Regions from separate parts of the Cytobacillus dafuensis genome, predicted to be linked through region 1. Evidence: riboswitches for the same ligand, from Rfam matches in the RefSeq annotation. Region 1 holds a riboswitch; each other region holds the start of a gene.
What was found. A riboswitch is a leader RNA that binds a small molecule or an ion and turns the genes downstream of it on or off. The one in region 1 is predicted to bind cyclic di-GMP.
Positions count from the first base shown of each region.

Region 2: another riboswitch for cyclic di-GMP. It lies ahead of FSZ17_RS22605 (helix-turn-helix domain-containing protein); the one in region 1 lies ahead of FSZ17_RS05595 (anti-repressor SinI family protein).
Region 3: another riboswitch for cyclic di-GMP. It lies ahead of FSZ17_RS13435 (sensor domain-containing diguanylate cyclase); the one in region 1 lies ahead of FSZ17_RS05595 (anti-repressor SinI family protein).
Region 4: another riboswitch for cyclic di-GMP. It lies ahead of FSZ17_RS04435 (methyl-accepting chemotaxis protein); the one in region 1 lies ahead of FSZ17_RS05595 (anti-repressor SinI family protein).

Region 1 covers NZ_CP042593.1:1,135,035-1,140,936, forward strand. Annotated here, with positions in the region: gene sipW (signal peptidase I SipW) at 177-767, shown strand; gene FSZ17_RS05575 (CalY family protein) at 850-1,482, shown strand; gene FSZ17_RS05580 (TasA family protein) at 1,558-2,382, shown strand; gene FSZ17_RS05585 (hypothetical protein) at 2,448-2,642, shown strand; gene FSZ17_RS05590 (DUF5658 family protein) at 2,714-3,016, shown strand; cyclic di-GMP riboswitch class I at 3,334-3,498, shown strand; gene FSZ17_RS05595 (anti-repressor SinI family protein) at 3,549-3,689, shown strand; gene FSZ17_RS05600 (helix-turn-helix domain-containing protein) at 3,880-4,209, opposite strand; gene mnmH (tRNA 2-selenouridine(34) synthase MnmH) at 4,458-5,516, opposite strand.
Region 2 covers NZ_CP042593.1:4,770,525-4,776,426, forward strand. Annotated here, with positions in the region: gene FSZ17_RS22595 (methyl-accepting chemotaxis protein) at 1-1,346, opposite strand, end outside; gene FSZ17_RS22600 (EAL domain-containing protein) at 1,724-2,488, opposite strand; gene FSZ17_RS22605 (helix-turn-helix domain-containing protein) at 2,736-3,302, opposite strand; cyclic di-GMP riboswitch class I at 3,401-3,504, opposite strand; gene FSZ17_RS22610 (MarR family winged helix-turn-helix transcriptional regulator) at 3,715-4,134, shown strand; gene FSZ17_RS22615 (MFS transporter) at 4,147-5,352, shown strand; gene FSZ17_RS22620 (VOC family protein) at 5,539-5,902, opposite strand, start outside.
Region 3 covers NZ_CP042593.1:2,835,557-2,841,458, reverse strand. Annotated here, with positions in the region: gene FSZ17_RS13450 (SagB/ThcOx family dehydrogenase) at 1-264, shown strand, start outside; gene FSZ17_RS13445 (DmpA family aminopeptidase) at 780-1,835, shown strand; gene FSZ17_RS13440 (HD-GYP domain-containing protein) at 1,979-2,962, shown strand; cyclic di-GMP riboswitch class I at 3,214-3,298, shown strand; gene FSZ17_RS13435 (sensor domain-containing diguanylate cyclase) at 3,428-4,612, shown strand; gene FSZ17_RS13430 (hypothetical protein) at 4,671-4,880, opposite strand; gene FSZ17_RS13425 (NADPH-dependent FMN reductase) at 5,159-5,698, shown strand; gene menC (o-succinylbenzoate synthase) at 5,714-5,902, shown strand, end outside.
Region 4 covers NZ_CP042593.1:884,721-890,622, reverse strand. Annotated here, with positions in the region: gene FSZ17_RS04445 (VanW family protein) at 1-62, opposite strand, end outside; gene FSZ17_RS04440 (DUF4181 domain-containing protein) at 264-656, opposite strand; gene FSZ17_RS04435 (methyl-accepting chemotaxis protein) at 1,038-2,723, opposite strand; cyclic di-GMP riboswitch class I at 2,953-3,047, opposite strand; gene FSZ17_RS04430 (GNAT family N-acetyltransferase) at 3,398-3,838, shown strand; gene FSZ17_RS04425 (DUF6886 family protein) at 3,927-4,439, opposite strand; gene FSZ17_RS04420 (VOC family protein) at 4,480-4,899, opposite strand; gene FSZ17_RS04415 (MFS transporter) at 5,095-5,902, shown strand, end outside.

The DNA.
Region 1 (5,902 bases):
AAATTGTTCTTTAAAACGAAAAAACGGCTGAATTTGGAATTTTAAAAAATAATCCGATTGAACTATACTCAATTTGTGAGTTCGATAAAGAGAACGATAGGGTCTTAGTTAAAGAACAAAAATATTTATATGTAATAGAGAATACTTAAACGCTAAATCAGAAAGGTGGAAAAGCTGTGAAATCTTTTTGGAAAAAAACAAGAAAGTTTATTAGTAATCTAGTGACAACAATATTGTTTATTAATCTCATAGTAATGGCTGTTTTAGTCGTATCCTCAAAAGCATCAGGAGGAGAACCTGAAATTATGGGCTACCAGCTTAAAACCGTTTTATCTGGATCAATGGAGCCGACCTTTTTAACAGGGTCTGTAATAGCAGTAAAGCCACTGGAAAAGGATGAAAAAAGAAATCTCCAAAAGGGAGATGTCATTACCTTTGTAGCTAGTGATGAAAAATTAATAACTCACCGTGTAATTGGAATAAAGACTAGTGGGGAACATGTCATGTACGAAACAAAAGGGGATAACAATAATGCTGCTGACTTGGATCCAGTCCTGTCTGATAATGTTACTGCCGTTTACACTGGTTTTACAATTCCTTATATTGGATATTTTATAGATTTTGCCCAATCCAAAGAGGGAAGCACTATTCTACTAATTGGACCAGGAGTATTACTACTTGGATATGCAGCAATTAGTATTATGCAAGGATTGAGAGAGCTTGATCCGAAATCCAAAAAGAAAGATACCGAAGAAAAGACTGCTTAGCTTGATTGAACACCTTGTTAATACAAGGGTCAATATAAAAAATATTATACATACCCAAAGGGTAAGAGGAGGAAAAAAGAAAATGAGTATTAAGAAAAAATTAGGAATGGGAATTGCATCAGCAGCACTAGGTCTTTCATTAATTGGAGGAGGAACATTTGCATACTTTAGCGACACAGAAGTAACAAACAATACATTTGCAGCTGGTACATTGGATCTAGCAGTAAATCCAACAACTGTCATTAATGTTGAAAACATTAAACCAGGGGATGTCATGGTTAGAGCATTTAAATTAGAAAACAACGGTTCATTAGATATCTCCTCTGTTGATATAAAAACTTTATATGATGTTGTCGATGCTAAAGGTAACAACAAGGATGATTTTGGTAAACATATTAAGGTGCTTTTCCTTGAAAATGCAGATAAAACAGGTGATGGTTGGGTTATTGGCGATTATAATGATGTCATTTCTGAAACAACATTATATGACCTGAAAAATATGACTCCTGATGCGGTTGAGAACGTCCAGCATTGGATTACATGGTTCTTTGGATTAAATGGTGAAGATAGCGGCATGGAAGCTGGCACTAGCGATCAAATGTATGTAGCCTTTGAATTCGTTGACAATGATAAAGATCAAAACGAATTCCAAGGTGATAAATTGAACCTTGAATGGACATTTACAGCACACCAAACTGAAGGTGAGCTAAGATAATCAAGGCCGATATTTATTCAAAAAGGTGGGAACTCGTTCCCACCTTTTGTTAAATCAAATTCTGTGAGGTAAAGCATGAGTAACCTAGATATTCTGGCAAAATCGATAAGAATCTATATTGTAGCTGGTCTTGTCTTTTTTATGTTTTTTCAAGAAATCAACGTCAATGCAGCAAAAAGAGAGATTGATATTAATACAATTCCGCACGGCTACCTTTTTAAAGTAGGAAATTTAAAACCAGGTGACTGGATGCCAAGGGATATCACCATATTAAACGAAGGTATCCAGGATTTTAAATATATGGCTGTCTTGGGTAAGAAAAAATCTGTTAAAAACTTACTAGAAGAGCTGGATCTAGTTGTGAAAAAAGGTGAGGATGTTTTATACGAAGGAAAAATGAATGAATTTGAGGGCTTTACACCAAGAAAATTAGCAAAGGGAAGTACTGAAACTCTCTTTTTTCAAGTTACAGTGCCATATGACCTAGGGAATAGCTTTCAAAGCTCTGAGGCAGAAGTAGAGATTTTATTCGTAGCTGAAGCAATTGGTGAACCGGGTGGCGGCGAACCGCCAGGACCTCCTGGAGAAGAGAATCCGCCTGGAGATGAAAATCCATCAGGTGAAGAAAACACACCAAAAGAAGAGAATCCTTCAGAAAATACCACTCCTCCAAGTGACGAAGATCCACAGAAAGGGAATGAGGCTGAAGAGGTTAGTGGTGAAGAAACGAATCCAGTGGATTCAAAGAACCAAATTATTGTTTCCCCTGAAATGAAAGAAAAACTTCTTCCAAATACAGCAACAAATAATTATAACATTCTTCTTATCGGTGGAGTTCTTCTTGGTTCTGGAGGTATTCTATTACTTTTATACTTCAGAAAATTTCGTCAAGAGCATTAAAAATAGGGGCTGACGAAAAACTATTAATCATTAAGGCTTTAGTTTTACTAATAAGGAGGTGTCATATGTATCAAAAGAATTGTGATCGTTGCTTTCGGCCATCATTTAGCAGCAGTGAAATCGGTATTTGGTTATGTCCAATTTGTAAAAATGATTTAACAGAGTATCCATTCTTCGACGCGATGACATTGGAAAGAATAAATGTTAAGGTCCTACCGTTTCAAAAGAAAATTGATTGTTACCAAAATAAATTAAGCTAGTATTTATATTAATAAAGCTAGCATACAAATTCATACTCTGATAGCACTTATCGTAATAAGAGGTGATGAAAATGAAGAAGGTTTTCTCCTATCTAGCTTTATTGAATTTATTTGATGGGGCATTCACCTTTTTCGGGCTTCATTTCTCCTTAATCGAGGAAAGTAATCCTTTTATGGATGCCCTGTATAAATATAATCCCCTTTGCTTTCTTGCATATAAAATAATTCTTTCATGTATATTATTTGCATTTATCATTTTGAAAAAGATGCCTTTGAGCAATTCAATTAAATATTTGGCAGTTGGAGCATCATTATTATACACATTTGTTTGCCTCTATCATGGGGTATGGATCCTACAAATATTTCAATTCTAAATATTCGCTTCTAATTACCTATCAAAAGATATAGGTATTTTTAATTAGTCAGTGACTTAAGTTACATATTTTTCTTTTTGTTCAAAAAATCACTCGACTAGTTCTTGCAAATTCTTCTATTTATCCGCAATTAAATTAAAGCTTTTCTTAGTTAAAATCCAATCTAAAATCCTTCAAGAGTCTTTTGGAGGGGAAAATGTCGAATTAATGTTGAAAAATGACCTTAAACTTTTTAATTGGAAGACAAAAAATAACACTATTAATCCTTGGGAATTCAATAAAATACAAATAGATGAAAAATTTCCTAATAATAAATATTCAGAAAACGGCAAACCTATTGAAAAATAGAGACGCAAAGTCACAGATCTAAGGTATGAATTAGAGATTAGGTAATGTTTGTAGGTATTGTTGCATATTTTATAGTATGGCAACAATCTCTTAGATAGATCTAAGCTCCATACTAAGATGGCTGGATTGCCTGAGATACGATAAGTATTTTAGGGGGAATAATGTGGTGGGGACTACAGTGAAAATGGAAGAATTAGATTTTGAATGGATGAAATTAATCGTTGAAGCTAAGAATATGGGAATAGAGAAAGAAGAAATAAGGGAATTTCTTCTGAAAAATGGAGCTAAGGAGCTAATTATAGAAGGTTGCCAAAAAATTGGCTGATATGCTTAAGTGTTTCTTAATGGGCATATAGCTATTTAAGAAATACTTTTTGGGCATATAGCTATTTAAGAAATACTTTTTTTATTCGAAAGAAAAAGACGTAGAAGCGGGAGTAAACCCTTTGATCCTAACGTCTTTTTTAAAAAGTTTGATCATTTATGAAATAGCCTTAATCTATGTAAGCAATCGATTATTCTTTTTTACTCTGATCAATTCTCCATTTATTAAATTCGAGAAACTCTCTAAATTGTTCTTTTGTAACCCCAGAGTTCATTGCTTCTTGAACAATATCAATCCATTCAGAGTCTAATTCATCTGTATTTGGCTGTTCATGTATTAAATGATCTACAGGTATATTGAGTACTGCAGCAATTTTTTCAAGAAATTGTATAGAAGGATTGGTTTGTAAGTTTCTTTCGAGTGAACTTAAATAAGACTTGGCAACGCCAGCTTGTTCTGCAAGCTCGGATAACGACATTTTCTTTTCTTTGCGAAGTATTTTTACACGATTACCGATCATCCAATCTCACACACCTTATCAATAAGAATAAAATAATCATCAAAGCAAATAGGTGGTTCTATATCAAGAACGAATTGTTCAAAATATATATTTACATATTAACATAAAATTTTAACAGATTAAAAAGAATATATACATATTTTTTGAAAAGAAATCGAAAAAATTTAAAAGGATTTATCGTGTGCATAGACTGTACATGAGTCAAATTAACTGGGCTAATCGAATAAAGAAAAATTAAAGTGCTCTCGTCATCTGACGAGGGCACTTTGTGATTGAATGATTTGAATGACTTCTTCAACTGCCACATCAGTATCCTCTGCATTGATATGGTGAAAGGGCCCTTCGTAGTCAAGCTGTTTATGTGCATATCGGGGATCATAATATTTTTCTAATAGAATTTGAATGACTACTTGATAGTTTTGGCTCATTGCTGCATCATTTAATGCGGCAATGATTTCATTATCTTTGATACGTTTATCTATATGGGATAAGCGTTCGATTACTTTTTCATGAAACCATTTATCATGAAGATATGGCTTCACATACTCACGATAAATTCGCTCTATTCGTGAGGATAATGATGCTTGAAGGTATATATTGAAGCCTTGATGCTTTTTATCTTGTAATTCATCAGGCTGAACTACTTTTCCGATCCGTTTACTTTCAGCTTCTACTAAGAAAAATGGTGAATCTTTGATTTCATTTAATGTTTGAAAAAGCAGCGAGTCAAAGGTTTTTTGATTATGACCCTCGAATAATCCAAATGTTCCAAAGATGGAGCCACGATGGCCTGCGCATGCCTCTAAATCTATAACAGGCATGCCTCTTTCTCTTAGCTTTTCCAGCACCTCTGTTTTTCCCACGCCTGTCATTCCATGTATCGTAATGGCCTTTTCAGGTAATAAGCTTGGAATTTCCTCTAATATAAATTGACGATAAGCTCTGTATCCTCCTATTAATCGAGGGATGGATATACCTGCAAATGATAGAAATGTAGCAACGGCTTTACTTCGCATTCCGCCTCTCCAACAATAGATGACAGGTTGCATGCCTTTTTCCTTCAAGGCTTTTATTTGACCTAATATAGAAGGGAGTTTTGGTGATACCACTTCCATAGCCATCCATTTTGCTGCATCTGATCCTTCCTGCTTATAAACAGTTCCGATGGTTATTCGCTCTTCATTTGTAAATAAAGGAATATTAACCGCTCCAGGAATTCTAAACTCGTCAAATTCACCTGGTGATCTAACATCAACAGGAACGGCATCTTTTAAGGTAAGGAATTGGTCAATACTTATCTCTCTCATACTATTTCCTCCGAGTCTACATCTATAAGTTTATTTTATCCATTCATGAACAGATTGAAAACCCAATTGCATTTTGAATTAAAAATGTTTATTTTCTGTTTTTTAAAAGCTGTGTTAAAGCTCGGTTTTGGTATTTCTATTTTGTTGTTGATTCTTGCTGCAGGCACGAGATCCTCGAAAATGCATGCGCATTTCCTTCGTGTGGTGTTTATTCGGGGGAGATAATTCAATGTCTTGCGGGAGAAGCGAGTCAAGGGAGAGAGACCCCACAGGAGCGCTCTTCGACGAGGAGGCTTCCAGACCGCCAGCTACGCTTTAGTGCCTGCAGCGGAAATCAACAGAGAAGTTTATCATAGTTTATAAAAGAAAATTCATATAATTATCCT
Region 2 (5,902 bases), 1.3 Mb from region 1:
GAATGCACCATATCCTGTTGAATTTCAACGATTAAGCTTGAAATATGGGATGAGGATTTTTGAGATTGTTCTGCCAATTTCCGCACCTCATCTGCCACAACCGCAAATCCTTTCCCATGTTCACCTGCTCTTGCAGCTTCAATAGCTGCATTTAACGCCAGCAAGTTCGTCTGCTCTGCAATATCAGAAATGACACTCGTAATTTCACCAATTTCCTTTGAACGCTTATCTAATAATTGAATGATCTCTCCACTTTCTTTAACAGAATGGCTAATTGCATGGATTTGTTGAACCGTGCTCGCCACATATTCTCCACCACTTTTCGCTTTTTCTGTTGCCTGAAAGCTTGCTTCTGAAATGGAAGAAGCTGCTTCAGCAATAGCTTGTACTCCACTACTAACTTCCTCTAGTGCAGTTGCACTTTCTTGTACACTAGCTGTCGCATGCTCGGCACCATGAGCTACTTGTTGAATGGTCTCTGTTATCGTTTCGATGGCCTTATTTGTTTGCTCTGCACTTGCTGTTAATTCATCGGAAGAAGAAGAAACTTGCTCCGAAGCGTTGTTTACTTCGTTTATCATATTCCTAAGATTATCAGACATTCGGTTAAAACTTATCGAGAGATTACTTATTTCATCACCTGTTTGATCACTAATTTTCTTCGTGAAATCCCCATCTCCCGCTAATTCAAGAGCGGATGATATATTATTTAATCTCTTTACTATTCTTCTTGAAAACCAATAAATAACAAGGCTCGACAAGATAATCACGATACCTAGGATGGTTAAAACCTCCATTAAAACATCGGATATAATCCTTTCGATAATGCTCTGAGAAGCACCAACATAAAAGATACCGATAATTTCATCATTCCCATTTTTAATAGGCATATAGGCTGTTTGATATATATTTCCTGCAGCATTTGCTTCACCATAATAGTATTCACCTTTTTTAAGAACAACATCTGACACTTCCTGGGAAACTTGTGTTCCAACGGCTCGATTTCCGTCTTTTATCACATTTGTCGATACACGTGTATCCCCTTGAAATATCGTAACAGTATCCCCTGTATCCTTAGCAATTTCATCTACAATTTCTTCATTTCCATTCATGAGAGCAGTTCCTTTATAAAGCTGGTTACCTTTAATGGACCATTCCCCAGGATATTTTTCATCTATGTATCTATAGGCAAGAGCTACATCACCTTTTGCCTTTTCAACAGCTAATTCTTCTATTCCATTCTCAATTTCCTTATTTACGACAACTACTATAATCGCTGATAAAGAGAGAATAACAAACAAAACTATTAAATTAATCTTCATCCCTAATTTTAATTTGATCTTCAAAGTAATCACCTATTTTTCATAGTTTTGGAAATAATATTACATACTATCTTTCACTACAAGAGTCTTCTTAACTCCCACCTTTCTTTCATAACCATTCACTAATTTCCCTATTTATTAACTAATTTTGCATTATTGGACCATTTAGTGAAATTATTACAAAATTCTACAATAAATACTTCTTTGTGACTATGATTTTTGATACTCTTTTATCTATATAAAAGTGGCAATAAAAGCAAAAAAGAAGCAAAATCACCACTAGCGGATCATTCTACTTCTCCTTTTAAACCATAATATCGACATATTTCGAAGAGTGCAGCAACCCCTTAACAAGTAAAATCAAGAATGAAAACCTAAATAACATTTTTTAGCTATTAAGTTTAAACCTCTATCTCTAGTACTCTGTCAAACATCTGCAATCGCTTCGGCATTGATATATAAAAGCCTTGAAGTAATGGGACTCCTAATCGTTTGGCGGTCAATAGATCCTCCTCTGTTTCAATGCCTTCCAACACTAATTTCACTTTTTTATCCGTGTATTCTAAAAATAGAGAAATTAAATCTTGTTTTTCCTTTGAGCTTGATAACCCTTTTGACTTTGTGTGATCCAGCTTAACAAAATCAGGGGAAAGGTTTTCAATGATATGAAAGGAAGCCTTTGAAACAGGTAAATCATCAAAAGCGATATGAAAACCTAATGATTTTATGAAAGTTAAACGATTTAGAAATTCCCTTTGCTCCCATATGCTTTCCATGACAACATTTTCATTAATTTCAAAAACAATTTGCCCCTCGATCATCGGATAATGTATTAGGAGGTTATGGATAAAGCTTTTAAATTCATTATGTAAAATCGTGGTCGGCAAAATATTTATAAATAATGAATAATGTCCAAAATATTCTTTAGGGAATTCTTTGATAGCATTAGAAATACAAGCTATATCTAGCTCATATAACAATCCGTCAATTTGTGCTTGTTGAAAAACAATAAGTGGATTTATTCGTGGTGTCGTTCTCATTAAGGCTTCATAGGCAAAAACTGAATCATTACTAGAATTAGTAAGTGGTTGATATTCACTGAACAGGGAATTATCCCTGATCAGTGACGGTATATTTGGCTCTATTTTGCACCCTTCTTCCTTCATTATCTCTTTTTACTCTGCAGATTAAAAAGCTAGCAAATTTATCCCGTATTAACGGGCAGTAAGACCCCCACCTCAAGATTGAGAGAGAAGCGACGAAGATAGGTGGGGGACAACTGCTCGTAAAAGCCCGACGACGGACACGATGTCCTAGTCAGGCGAAAGCCACAGGACGTGGCGTTTTGAGCGTGATTGGTTCAACTAACCATTAGTAGGGATGGAAAAACCCCCCACTGATGGAAGTTTCACTTTATAAAATCCTTTTCATTCTGCGTGCCACACTAATAGAACTTCTGTTCATTTTTACACCGATTTCTGTAAAAGTTAGGCCTTTACTTCGCAGTTGTAGTAGGAATTGATCTTCTTTTGTTGTCCATGCCTTGTAGGCTTTCTTTTTGACAACATCATTTTCCTTTAGTCTCTCCTCCTGAACCCAATCAGGCTCAGGTAATAAAACCTTTGAATCAATATTCGAAAATTGAACTCTATTTTTATTTTCTTCTGCCCATTTCCAAAAGTCAGATGGATCTATGAAATAAAAACCTTTTGACTTTCTTGTTACCTTCTTCGTACAGGGCAGCCCATGCTTATCAACCCACCATTTAACTGTATTTCTATCTACCTTTACCAGCTTGGCGAGTTCTCCAATTGTAATCAATCCTGTGTGCAGCTTTGTATTCGATATTCCTAATCGATTCATTTTTACGATCACAGAGTGATAAGAGCGCTCCATTGTTTTTGCGATTGTCGTGATTTTATTGACACCAATTTGTTCTTTTAAATACTCAATTTCTTCTAAATTCCAAACCTTACTCAATTCTAGCTAGTCCTCCTTTTATGTTTAAAAAAAACAGAAAAAAGACTATTCTCTGAAAACATAGAATAGCCTAAGGTTTTTATAAACCAATCCAAAAATTGGGCAACCGGCTGTCGTAGTTTATAGGAAATTATACTCACTATAAACCCTTAGACCCTTGGCTTTGCGTCCTATTCTTTCGAATAGTTTGCCTTTACATATAGGACTTTTTCATTAATAACGTATTCATAATAAACTATACTCCTCCATAATTCAACAAAATTATCTAAAATTCAACATATGTTTAACATAAGACTGGTTAATCGTAAGTCTTTATGCCTATTTATATTTTTGTCATTCTATTATATTATTATAGTTATCGAAGCTAACTATTACCATCGATAACTATTTTATTTAAAAAGGGGGATTTCCCATGAAAGTGTATAGGGAATTTTTTCACCAGTTTATGCTATTATACCGGCCTTTTGAAAATAAACTTAATATTCAACTTGCCAAGCATCAGTTATACAGAGCTCAATGGTCAATTCTTTTTTACTTAGCCAATCACGGTTCTGCTACGCTTGTCGAGCTTTCCGATTTTCAGTACGTAGAGAAACCAACCATAACGAGAACGATGAATCGCTTGGAGGAACTGGGATATGTTGAACAAGTCCCCGGCAAAGACAAACGTGAAAAGAGAATGCAGCTTACAGACCTAGGGAGAGAAGTTTATGAGGATGTCCGTGTAACGATTGATCAATTTGAACAGAGCATTCTTAAAGGAATTACAGAGAAAGAGCAGTTTGAAGCAATCCGTATCATGAAGGATATCCGAAAAAATATTATAGAGTAAGGGGAAATAACTTTGACACACTCAAGACCGAAACTATGGACGAAGGATTTTATTGTTGTTTCCTCCGTCAACTTCTTTTTAACCTTAATTTTTTATTTATTAATGGTGACTATTGCTGTTTATGCAGTTAATGAATTTGATGCATCTACAAGCGAAGCTGGGCTTGTTACAGGGATATTTATTATCGGTACATTAATTGGACGGCTTGTGATTGGCCGGATGATTGATTCGATCGGCAGAAAGAGAACCTTATTTATTGGGCTGCTCTTTTTTATTGCGACGACGCTATTATATTTTGCTAATTTTGGGATCAGCTTTTTACTTTTCAATCGTTTTATACATGGAATTGCTCTTGGCATGGCTAGTACAGCGACAGGAACGATTGTAGCTCAGATTATCCCTGCCACACGTAAAGGCGAGGGTATCGGCTATTACAGCATGAGTGCATCACTGGCCACAGCAATCGGACCATTCATCGGGCTTTATATGAGCCAGCACACAACCTTCAAAATGATTTTTAGTTTCTGCGTGGCGTTAGGAGTCATTTGTTTTATTATCTCACTTTTCTTGAATGTTCCTAAATTGGATAGATCCGTCTCTACAGATGAAATAAAGGGTTTCAAGCTTTCCACTTTTATTGAGCCAAAGGCACTGCCCATCGCAATCATTACGCTCGTTATCGCCTTCTGTTACTCCAGCGTCCTTTCATTTATTAATTTTTATGCAATGGAAATCAATCTGGTAAATACAGCAAGCTTCTTCTTCATTGTATACTCAATCGCCGTGTTACTTTCGCGTCCGTTCACAGGGCGGATCATGGACTTAAAGGGTGCGAATTTCATTATGTATCCAGCCTTTATAATTTTTGGTGCTGGAATGCTACTTTTAAGTACAGCAAGCAACAGTCTCACATTATTATTAGCGGGTGCCCTTATTGGCTTAGGCTTCGGTAATATGCAATCATGCACCCAAGCAGTGGCCGTTAAATTGACCCCACCTCATCGAATGGGATTGGCCACGTCGACTTTCTTTATTTTTCTTGATGCAGGGCTTGGATTTGGCCCTTATTTACTTGGATTCGTCATCCCTATGACAGGTTACAGTACGCTGTATGTCATTATTGGCATTGTTGTTCTCATGACTACGATCCTTTACTACTTTATGCATGGCAAGAAAGAGCGAACAGCAAAGCCTGAGATTGACGCTTCTTCTGTTTGATTAGAAAAACTTGGCGTTCGCCAAGTCCTTTTTGGCGAATGCCTTAGTTTTACTTATGCGATCTTATTAGCAGATATTTAATTAAAAACACACTTCACTTTAGTACGTTAATAAACTTAAACTTTCCTATTAGCTAAGAAAAGGGATATCCTATTATCAGGATATCCCTTTTCTTATCAAGTACTATTAAATGATTAATCGAATTTGATTTCCCGATGGGTCAGTAGTGACAAAATAATCTCCCTCTTCATCTACTGGAGCACCTAATTGCTGCAGCTGTGCGAGCACCTGCTTTCTCGCTGCTTCATCAGGAAAAACAAGGGTGTACCAATTTAAACCGACACTATTTTTTGGCGGCGCTTGAACCCCAACTCCTTGCCAAGTGTTGATAGCAATATGGTGATGGTAATCTCCGGTAGAAAGAAATGCAGCTTGAGGATAGTAACTAACCGTCTGAAAGCCAAGCCCTTTTGTATAAAACTCTTCTGCTTTATGAAGATCTCCTACATGAAGATGAATATGCCCCATAATCGTATTAGTAGGCAGACCG
Region 3 (5,902 bases), 1.7 Mb from region 1:
GTGGTAGGAGATAAAGATTACTATAAATCGACATTTGGATATAGAGGATATCGCATTCAGCAAATGGAAGCGGGTATGCTTGTACAGCGATTACTAATAGCGGCGTCATCCAATGGAATGGGGGGACACCCACTCCTCGGATTTGATGCGAAAATATGTGATGAGATTTACAAGCTCGATTCACAAGAAAAAACCTGTCTCATCCAAATCCCGATTGGCCCTTATCGAGATCGGCCATGGTTACGGGGAACCCTGCTTAGTTAATATAGTTAACAGCGAAAAAAAATATTCTAAGATAGACCAATTGATAAGAGAGGAAATTATTTTGTCTCTTTTAATTGGTCTTTTTATTTGTTTAACTTAAAGCAGAGAGAAACTGTGTTTAAGAAAAGTATATAACTATTTGAGATAACAAAAATCATTTATAATTATTATTGTTAAAATAAAAAAAATTAGACATTTTCAATACTTTTCGTTTATATAACGAATATTTAATATCATATCTCTATTTGTTAACTCAATATATTTTAAAAAATGGCTGTGTTATAGCTCAGTGTTGTTAATGCTAATTTGTTGTTGATTGGAGCGGAAGGCGCGTGACTCCTGCGGGAGAAGCGAGTCAAAGGAAGACCCCGCAGGAGCGCTCTTCGACGAGGAGGCTTCCGGACCACCCGCGATCGCTAAGTGCCTGCAGCGGAAATCAACAGGGAAGCTTAACATAGCCAATAAAATGAAAGTATTTAGATTAACGCTAAAATGAGGACAAGATGGAGGAATTTATGCAAAGAAATAAAAAAATTAGAAATAGGGGTATCTCAATCGGGGCACTTAAAACAGGAAGGAATAACTGTATTACTGATGTAGAAGGGGTAAAAGTTGGTCATGTTACACTTGATCATCCATTAGAGGGAGATGAGTATGCCTGTACTGGAGTAACAGCTATCCTTCCCCACGGAGGGAACTTGTTTAGAGAAAAAGTGGTTGCAGCTAGCTATGTATTGAACGGATTTGGAAAAACAACGGGATTAGTACAGGTAAATGAATTAGGTGTGATCGAGTCTCCTATCATGCTTACGAATACTTTTGGTGTTCCAGCCGTTACTCAAGGGACATTAGAGTATATGCTTGATATCACTCCGGAGATCGGAGAAACGACTGGAACAATTAATATTGTAGTTGGAGAATGCAATGATAGCCATTTGAATTCGATTCGGCATTTTCCTGTAAAGCCAAATCATGCGAAGGAAGCAATTTCTAAAGCATCTATAAACGTATCTTCAGAAGGGGCTGTTGGAGCAGGTAAAGGAATGGTCTGCTTTGGATATAAAGGTGGAATTGGGAGTTCCTCTCGAATTATTATTGATGGAATTGAAGGGAAGGAATACACAGTAGGATGTATGGTTTTAAGCAATTTTGGATCAAAAGAAGAGTTTCCGTCCCATCGGTTTTCAGGACTTGGAACTCAAGAAACTGCGGTATCCAAAACGACTGATGGCTCTATCATCATAGTTCTTGCCACAGATGTTCCTCTCAGTGATAGGCAGATGCTAAGAGTCGCCAAGCGCTGTGGCATTGGATTAGGCCGATCCGGCAGCCATTTTAGCCATGGCAGTGGAGATATCGTAATCGCATTTTCTACAGCTCAAAAAGTTTTTCATCAAAATGAACAAGTTTTTGAAGCCTCTCAGCATATAAGAGATGATCACCCAATGATGAATCAACTATTTGCCGCTGCAGCTGAATCAACAGAAGAGGCTATTTTTAATTCGCTATCCCAAGCAGAAACAACAAGTGGGAGAAAAGGGAACATTGTCGAAGCATTGTTTCCTGAATGAAAGTTTCCATCTTTTCATTAATCTGTAAGACGAGCCGGATGTCCTATTTTCTCGTATTACATAATATGTTATAATTTTTTCTGCTTTGCATAGAAGAAAATGAATAATTGTACATATGTTATGAATGAAAGTAGGAACGCAACATGAGACTAATAAACATAGACGATTACAATCCAATTTTTATGCAGCTTGCCCGTCCTGTTTTTGATAGGCAAAGGAGAGTGCTGCTTGCTGCTGGGAGAACGATTCACCCTGTATATTTAGAACGGCTTGAATCAATAGGTGTACGCTATTTGTTAGTTGAGGATGCTCTATCTGAAGGAATATCCATGGATGAAATTGTTGATGCAACGACCTGGATTGCGGCTATTGAAATTATTCAAAAAGCTTTTCAGGATGTTGCGCAAAAAGGCAATCTACCCATAATTACATTGCAAAAGCTTGTTTCGAATCTAGTGGAAGAGGTTTCAAAGCGAAAAGCAATCATTTTATTCCCGACAACCTCACTTGCCGAGGATTTAAGAGAATATGCTCATGCGGTAAATGTTGCGCTTTTATCTTTACACCTTGCGAACAAAAAGCAGATTCCCCCTAATCAATTAAAAGATGTAGGGATGGGAGCATTGCTTCATGATATAGGGAATGCTATTAAGGTTAGTGATGCTGGGCATCCATTAGTTGGATTTAACTTCTTACGAAATATAAGAGAAATAAGCTTACTTTCTGCTCATATGGCCTATCAGCATCATGAAAAGGTAGATGGAACGGGCTTCCCACGCGGTATAGCAGAAGATCAAATTCATGAATTTGCCCAAATTTGTTCAATTGCTAATATGTATGATAATCTCTTATCAAGTCAAGAGATGCCGCCTCATGAAGTGATGGAATATATTATGACGAAAGCAGGTACTGATTTTAGTATGGAGCTTGTTCAACTATTTGTGGAAGTGGTTCCTTCCTATATCCCGGGCACAAGGGTGATAATGAATAATGGAAGAGAAGCGATCATCACAAAGATAAAAGGGAGTATGCAAAGACCATACATTCGTTTTATCGAATCTGGGGAAGAAGTTTCATTAGTATCCAACCCCACTTTATTAATAAAGGAAGTTCTTCAAAAAGGATAGGAAAAGATTCAGGGATTTGAGAATTATATCTCAAGTTGCTTACACATAATTAACATAATCGAACCTTGATTAAATGGCTGCCTATCTGCTTAGGCAGCCATTTTAATTACATGATTTATCATAGATTTTCTTATATCACGGTTTAATTTCCTATAAAATCCTTTTTTTTGAAAATGAATTGACTATGGTAAAAAAGAACTATATGATTAAAGTATAAGTTATGGGATAATTCAGAAAAACTTAATAATATCTATTAGAAAAGGCAAATTCATTGAAAAATGAAGACGCAAAGCTAAAGGGGCTAAAGTCGATTGACTATGCCAGCCAGTTACCGAAATCATTAACCATGTCATTGATTAATCGGTACAGATTAATCTTTTTTTTGTGTAAGAATGAATTTATTCCATTTCCGTCGAACAGGATAATTAATAGCCTATTTAAAATCTATTTTTGGAAGTGTTTAAAATGGCAAATATGGAAGGTATTCGCTATATATTAAGAATCTTTGACCAATTATTAAAAAAAATCGGTACAGAGAAAGATATCATTTCTAATGAAAATTATTTGGAGATCGAAAAGAATATTGAATATCCAGAGGATAGAGAGGTCATAGATTCAGTACTCTTAGAACTTCAAGTTATTAATGACCAAATAGAAAACATGAGATGGCTAAATCAGCATTATAAAATTCTTCATGAATTTGCCCAGGTTTGCAGCAAGACGCTGAATGAGGAGATCCTACTTAAAAAGGCATACGAAATGGTTTCTCAAGTAATGTCTACAGATGCCTTTTACATGGCTTTATATAATGAAGAAAAGCAGCAAATTCAATTTCTGATTATGCTGGAAAATGGAAAGATCTATCCAAATAGAACAGTAGACATGGGTGATACTTATACTTCAAAGGTTATTGAAACAAGAGAAATCATTCATTTGAAAAAAGAAGCGCAAGCCTATGAATCGAAAGCAAAATTTGGAGAGAAGGAATCAAGGTCATGTATTTTTGTACCAGTAATCATAGATGATCGTGTAAGAGGAGTTATATCATCTCAAAGCTTATCAGATTTTGCCTATCGTAAAGAACATGAGGAGCTTTTGCAAATAATTGGATCTCAAGTAATCAATTCAATTGGAACAGCTAGGCTATATAAAAAGATTTTTTTAATGTCAAGGACAGACGAATTAACAGGATTGAAAAATCACCGTGCTTTTCATGAAGATTTAACAAAGCTTATGAATGAAAAAGGTCATGAAAAAATGACTCTTATGATGATTGATTCTGATCATTTGAAGAGGATTAATGACAACTTCGGGCATGATACAGGTGATTTGTATTTAAAAAAATTAGCAAATGGGATAAAAAGTGTTTGTCATGATCATATTGTTGGCTATCGATATGCAGGAGACGAATTTATGCTGATCATCCAATCTCCATCGGATGTTGAGGCAATTTATAATAAACTCTTAGAATTTTATAGAGAACACCCCATCAAAATATCTAATAATGAAATTCTTATTTCAGTCAGTGTTGGCGTTGCAATGTATCCAGAACATGGCAGGACTGTTGATGAATTGAAGAAGTCCGTTGATCAAGTGTTATACAAAGCAAAGCAACAAGGTGGTAATCAAATTGTGATTGTGAATAAATAGTGTCAGCCAAGCGAGAAGACGCATGTTTTTTCGCTTGACTTATTGGAAAGTTAAGGACTTAGTTAAGATCCTCCCAATCAGAAAAATGGCCGCTTCCATTGCACCCTGGACAATCAAAAGAATTTCCATAAAAGGCGAATTCATTTACAGGATATGACATGAAGCCTCTTCCATAGCATTCCGGACACTTATCTACTTCTTTCATTTGAGAGACATGGTTTTCATATCTAGCTGCTCTCCATTCGTTAAAAGCTTTTACTAGCCCCATATGATTCACCTCCAAATTTTTTTTCTTATTTTCTGTAAAATGAAAGAATTTTATTCATGGGATAGAAAAAAAACTCGAGTTTGCTAGTCAAAACTTGATTGCTTTTGCCCCACTTCTATATGAACACGATTAACTTCTACGCTATTAATAATTAGTTGTGAGACAGGAAAACAGAAATCTCTTATGAGTAGTTGTATAATGTAGGAAGAATCAGGATAATTTTAGATTAAGATAGGTTAATTATTCCTAACGGAGTGATAGAAGGGAGATTTCGAATAATGAAAATATTAGGTATTTCAGGGACAATTTTGGGAGCAAAGACAGCGATTTTAGTGGAGGCTGTGATGAAAGAAATCAAAGAGAAACACCCTGAAATTGAAACTGAGCTGCTTGACTTAAGAAATATACAAATGGAATTCTGTGATGGCAGGAAACCAGAATTATATAATGATGATACAAAGAATATGATAAAAGCCGTATCTGAGGCTGATTTTTATCTTGTTGGATTTCCGATTTTCAATGGATCATTCCCAGCACCTTTGAAAAATTTATTTGATATCGTTCCACCTTCCGTTTTTCGTCATAAAGTAATGGGGTTTGTTGCAAATGGAGGGACTTATCAACATTATTTAGTCGTCGAAAATCAAATGAAGCCGATCGCAGGTTATTTCAGGTCCTTTGTAGCGCCAAGCTATGTGTATGTCAACGGAAGCCACTTTAATGAGGCGAATGAAATCGTTGATGAAGATGTATTAAAGCGCATTGAGGATTTAGCGGAGGAACTAGTTTTTATGGCAAGTGGTTTAGGCCATTTATAGAAAAGGTGAATATTTATGAGGTTAAAAGAGGTCACACTCCGTCATTTAAAAATGAGAATGAAATCCCCATTTGCAACAAGCTTTGGAACTTTTCAAGATAAAGAGTTTATTTTACTAGAGGCAAAGGATGAAAGCGGAAATTTCGGATGGGGTGAATCTGTTGCTTTTGATTCACCTTGGTATACGGAAGAAACTGTAAAAACC
Region 4 (5,902 bases), 250 kb from region 1:
TAATACTTCTTCCCAAGGTATATTCTAATAGCACTCCTTTTTACAGGTTTAAGAGATTCCATGTATTTTCCCCTACTTCAAAATTATTTTTAAATTAGGATTCCTACTTTTATTTTAACAGAATATTACAACATTCATGGGTAAAGTTCTTTTTATTTGCTAACCCGCCCAATAATAGCTGCAAATCTATTTCCCTCATATTTATCTTCCATAAAGCTGATTTTTATCAAGTAATGCCCTCGTTAATTGAATTAAAAAGGTTCCTATACTCTTTCTCCTACAAACAAAATCAGAAAAGTAACCAGTATCATAAAAGAACCTAAAAATTTATGATAGTAGGATTTTTCAGTTCGGTTTATTAGTAGTTCCTCAATCCCTTGATTTACATTCTGGAGGAAAAACATCCCAAACATTGGGCTTGTTCTGATAACGGGTGAATAAGTATGAAAAGTCGAACCACTATTTAGGTTCAAAAAAATAATAATGAATAAAATAAGAATTAAAAAATCAATAATTTTTGCATAGGTCTTTCTATTCACAGAGAATAACCATTCATATTTGCTTTTGATACCAAGATGTCTTTTCAAATACACTTGATCTACAAGTATATAAATTGTAAAGACAATCACGATGCCTACAACTGAAAATGTATTCACTCTAATCCCCCCTTACCTCAATAAATATACCATAATTAACCAATTTATAATAATAACAAAAAGAAAAGCCCTACAGAGATTTTTCTCTCCACAGAACTTTTCATTAATGACAAAATGTTAACTATTCTTTCTATATTTTCCGGGTGTGTACGCGCTTTCCGTGATCAGACTCAATTTAACGGTAAACTTAATAAAGTGAAACTTCCATCAGTGGGGGTTTTTCTTCATCCCCCACTGATGGTTAGTTGAACCAATCGGGCATTTACGGGCAGTTGATCCCCCACTTACTCTTCTTTGCATACGCGAATCCTTGAAGTGGGGGTCTTACTGCCCGTTAATCTGCGATAAATTCGTATCATTTATTTCACATGAAATATGATTCTAAATTTTAAATCTATTAATTGCTGTTTGTAGATTTAAAGCCATATTACTTAAAGCTGCCGCTGAAGATGATATTTCTTCCATTGAGGCATTTTGTTCTTCTGCTGATGCGGCTACGTTTTGTGTATTTCCTGCAGATTTTTCAGCAATAATGGCTACACCTTCCACCATTTCTACCACATTCTGAGAGCTTGAATTTACCTGTTCTACAATTGCTGACACTTCTTGAGTTTCGTCAGTTATCTGTTCAATGGACTTTACAATATCACTGAATGCATTTCCAGATTGATAAACTAATTTAATGCCCGCATCTACTACAGTTGCTCCATGATTCATAGATTGCACAGCTTTATCTGCTTCTATTTGGATCTCTTGAATAAGTTCGCGTATTTGACTTGCTGCCTCACCAGACTGTTCCGCTAACTTCCTTACTTCATCAGCGACTACTGAAAACCCTTTTCCATGTTCTCCTGCCCTTGCAGCTTCGATTGCAGCATTTAAAGCTAAAAGGTTTGTCTGATCTGCAATTTGGGTAATCAACTCAACGATTTGGCCAATTTCAACTGATTTATCACCAAGGATATTTACTACTTCTTCAGTTTCATTAACAGTTTTTTGAACAAGATTTATTTGTTCAACTGTTTGAGTAACCACTTCATTTCCGGCGACTGCCTTATCATTCGCTGTAGCCGTTAAATCTACAACGGATCGAATGGAAGCTGCAGCCTGATTCATTCCCCTTGAGATTTCTACGACTGATTGATTAACATCTGTAGCATGCGATAGTTGTTTTTCTGACCCTAATGCCACTTCTTGAATTGCGATTGTAATTTGTTCTGTTGTACCACTCGTCTGTTCAGCATTGGCAGTCAGCTCTTCCGAAGTTGCAGTTACTTGTTCAGCATCCAGGCTCACTTCACGAACCAAGAGGCGAAGATTCTCCTTCATTTGGTTAAATGATCTAGCCAGATTTCTAAATTCGTCCCGATTCTTTACATGAACATCCTCTTGAGTAAGATCACATTCCGCGATGGCAGATGCCGCTTTTTCTATTGATAAAATAGGTTTAGTAAGCATTCGAGTAATAACCACGCCAATAATAACCGCTAATACAATAGCAATTATACTTAGGATAAGAACAGTTGATGCAACATTATTAGACAATTCAGAACTAGCGATACTTCCTTCATCCATAAGTTTTTTTTGCTCTTTTGCGAGTCCATCTGCTATATCACGAATTTCTCTCGATAATGGAATAACTTCTTCAATTGCATATATATTTGCTTTTTCCGGATCTTTCTCCATCAAATTTATGACTTCATTTGACATCTGCATAAAGTCATTATTCATTGATTCAAGCTGTTTTAATTTATCTTTATGATCTTGTTGATAAGCTATATCACTTGTAGCTTTTATGCTCTCATTTAGATTATCGATAGATTGTATCAATAAATCCGATGCATCCTTTTCTCTTATTAATACTCCTCTCAAATTACCGCCTTCTCTAGATGCACTGATTTGCATATTCATTGAATTAATTAATATATCTGCCCGCCGATCAACCAAATCTGAGTAAGATTCGTCTACTTTCTTAATGTTGACATATGATATTGAACTAATAATGCCAAGTAAAATGACAACACTCAAAAATCCCGCTAACAACTTTTTCCCAATTGTAAATGTCATATAATATCATCTCTTCTTCAATTATTATTTTGCTTTTTTAATTTTATCTATCTTCAATAGTATGAATCACTTTCCACAATATCTTGCCCCAACAGTACTCTTCGAAAATATAAATTTAGTTCAACTCATTCACTCGCTGTTTATTTCCTTATCATAAACCACCGACTATTTTTTATTTTCACAAAAAAAAACAGCTGTCCATTAAAAATAGAGCAGCAATCACTTTAATATAGGCAACCTGGAGATCATAGTTCAATAGCTAATATAAACGACAGAACCATTATTTTGCTTCCTTATCTTTCAATAAGTCTGCCTACACCAGACTTTGTACCTATGTAAAATCACTCATTACTTTTTCACTTTAACAGTCTAATTAACAAAAATGGAATAGTCAATGAAAGTTAAACATTATTTTACAATAATATACATACTTCGACATTTTTCTGTCATATCTTCTGGATAAAACCTATACAGGCTTTAGTTTAAACATCACTTATTTCGCTCTTTATGCACCCAAGAAGCTACTACAGCGATACTCCAATATCCTTTTTTACTATACATTGATAAATATTCATCAAAAAAAGCATTGAAATTAATGCAGGATTTCTAGAACAGTAAGCGAATTACCAATTCATAATTCTCATTTATTTTTATGAAAGGATTGGAGGAATAACATGATTGATGTTCTAAAAATCAAGCCAGAAATGACCTACAGTCTTAGACATAGTGTTTTACGTCCTCACCAGACAGTTGAGGACTGCAAATATGATACAGATCATGAAGCTGGTGCATTTCATGTTGGAGCATTTTATCAAGGAGAGCTAATTAGTATTGCTTCCTTTTGCGTTGAAAAGAATCCTGATTTTAAAATTGAAAAGCAATATCGTTTAAGAGGAATGGCAACTCTTGAAGAGTTTAGAAAGTTAGGAGCTGGTAGATCACTTGTTACCTTCTCCGAAAGTTTGATAAAAGAGCAGGGGTTTGACCTACTATGGTGTAAAGCAAGAACCACAGTACAAGAATACTATAATAAATTAGGCTTTAAAGTACATGGTGAAATATTTGATTATCCTCCTATTGGTCCACATATTGTGATGTATAAAAAATTAACATAAAAAAACAAAAGGTCAATCTCCTACATAGATTGACCTTTTCGATAACATATCCGATTTTTTCTCTATCATACTCTTAAATATCAAACCCTCATGATTTTGATACACTTATCGCGTTGCCAAATCTAATAATAGAAAATCCTAAGGTTGAAGAAATAACCATATCTCGAATCGGAGAGAGATCCGGAGTAAATCTTAATTCTATGCTTTCACTCAAGAGCTTTTCTAATAACTCTCCAACAGGCTCAACCTTAATCGGAGAAACTTCTTGATCGGATACATAATATCCAGCGTTCTCATCGAACATTTCAAATGAGTCTGCACAAAATGTATAGACATATAGTTTTGTTTGACGAATCCGCTCTAGCCAACGGCTTTCAACCGTGATAATCTGGTCTGCACTTGACCCGAAAAAGAATTGATTTTTATCATTTTCGTTCGTATAATCTGCCTTCCAATAAATAACTCTTGGACAATCTCGCGGAAAATAGTAATGAATGGAATGCTCTTGATCAATCGCCCAAACAACTGGTTTCGCAGATGTTTTGGATGGTCTTGGAGAAAAGGTTTTTATATGCGGGTTTTCGCTAAAATGGTATAACAATAGAAATCCTCCAATCTTTTAAATACTTACTGACTGGCATTTAATTTGAGATAAAGAATTTCTCTTTAAAAATCGGACTTAATTCGCTCCAAACATCAAATTTATTTCCGTCGAGATCAGAAAAAACAAAGTTCCGTCCAGAATGGCCCCTATTTTCAATTTCTCCAACACTGATACCTTGGTTAACAAAATCCTTATGAATTTCTTCTAAAGCAGCCATTCCATTCACTTCAAACGTCACTGAGAAGCGCTCATTGCCTTTATCATCAATAAAATTTGAACTTTGATCTTCTTTCGATTTAACTAAGAAAAAGCTCTGGTTAGCGAAATTCAGAATAGCCTTTTCCTGATCTTTATAGCTTAGCTCAGCCCCTAGCTTATCCGTATACCATTGAACAGAACTGTCTACATCCACTACAGGAATATAAATCGTTCCTACCCTAATTAATTTTTCAAGCATGATTTCATCTCCTATTAGTTAGTTATATAGTATTTCTTCCAATAAATAGTTTTTCCTTCTAATCATTTATATTGAATTACTACACTTTAGCAGTAGATTTGGAAAATTAACCAAATCTCAGCAAGATAATGCTATGATAAAAAAAATAGTAGTTATCTCTCTTATTTAACAGGTTTATCATTAAGGAGTGTTTTTTTGAAATCACCTTTTTACTTATTATTAATAAGTCAGTCTTCTACAAAACTAGCTTATTCTTTATATACAATGACAATCATTACATTTATCTATCAAGAAACGAATTCAGCCACTTTTGCATCAGCTGTCACCATTATTAGTATGATTTCGCAAATTATAAGTGGATCTACAGTACCATTAATGATGGAAAAATATACTTTGAAAAGGATTCTATTAATTTCACAGATATTCCAGCTGATTTTTTATGCTTTTATTGTAATCTCGATATTACTTATCCCTAGTCCAATCAATTATATTTTGCTATTTTTTTTATTAGCATTTATTTCATTTTTCAATGGCTGGTCTAATCCTTCGAGGAGCGCTCTAATCCCAGAGGTAGTTTCAAAAGAGAAATTAGTGAATGCGAATAGCCTTTTGTCTACTACCGATCAAATATTGCTGCTTCTTGGCTGGTCCATCGGCGGTATTCTAATCGTTTATCTTGGTCATTTTAAAGTCATTATCATAACCATTATATTATTGTTGATTTCTATCCTTTCTTTATTGATGTTAAAAACGAATTCTACGGTTCATAACAAGAAGAAAAAGAATCCAATTGCATCTCTAAAGGAAGGCTGGGTAATTGTCTTTAAACACCCTATATTAAGCACGATTACAAAAATGGATATCATTGAATTATTTGGTGGAAGCATTTGGATTGGGGCTGTCACCTTAATCTTCGTTCAAGAAGCATTAGGTCAAGATGAAAAATGGTGGGGATATATTAACTCAGCTTATTATGCAGGAACAATTATTGGTGGCATTTTAG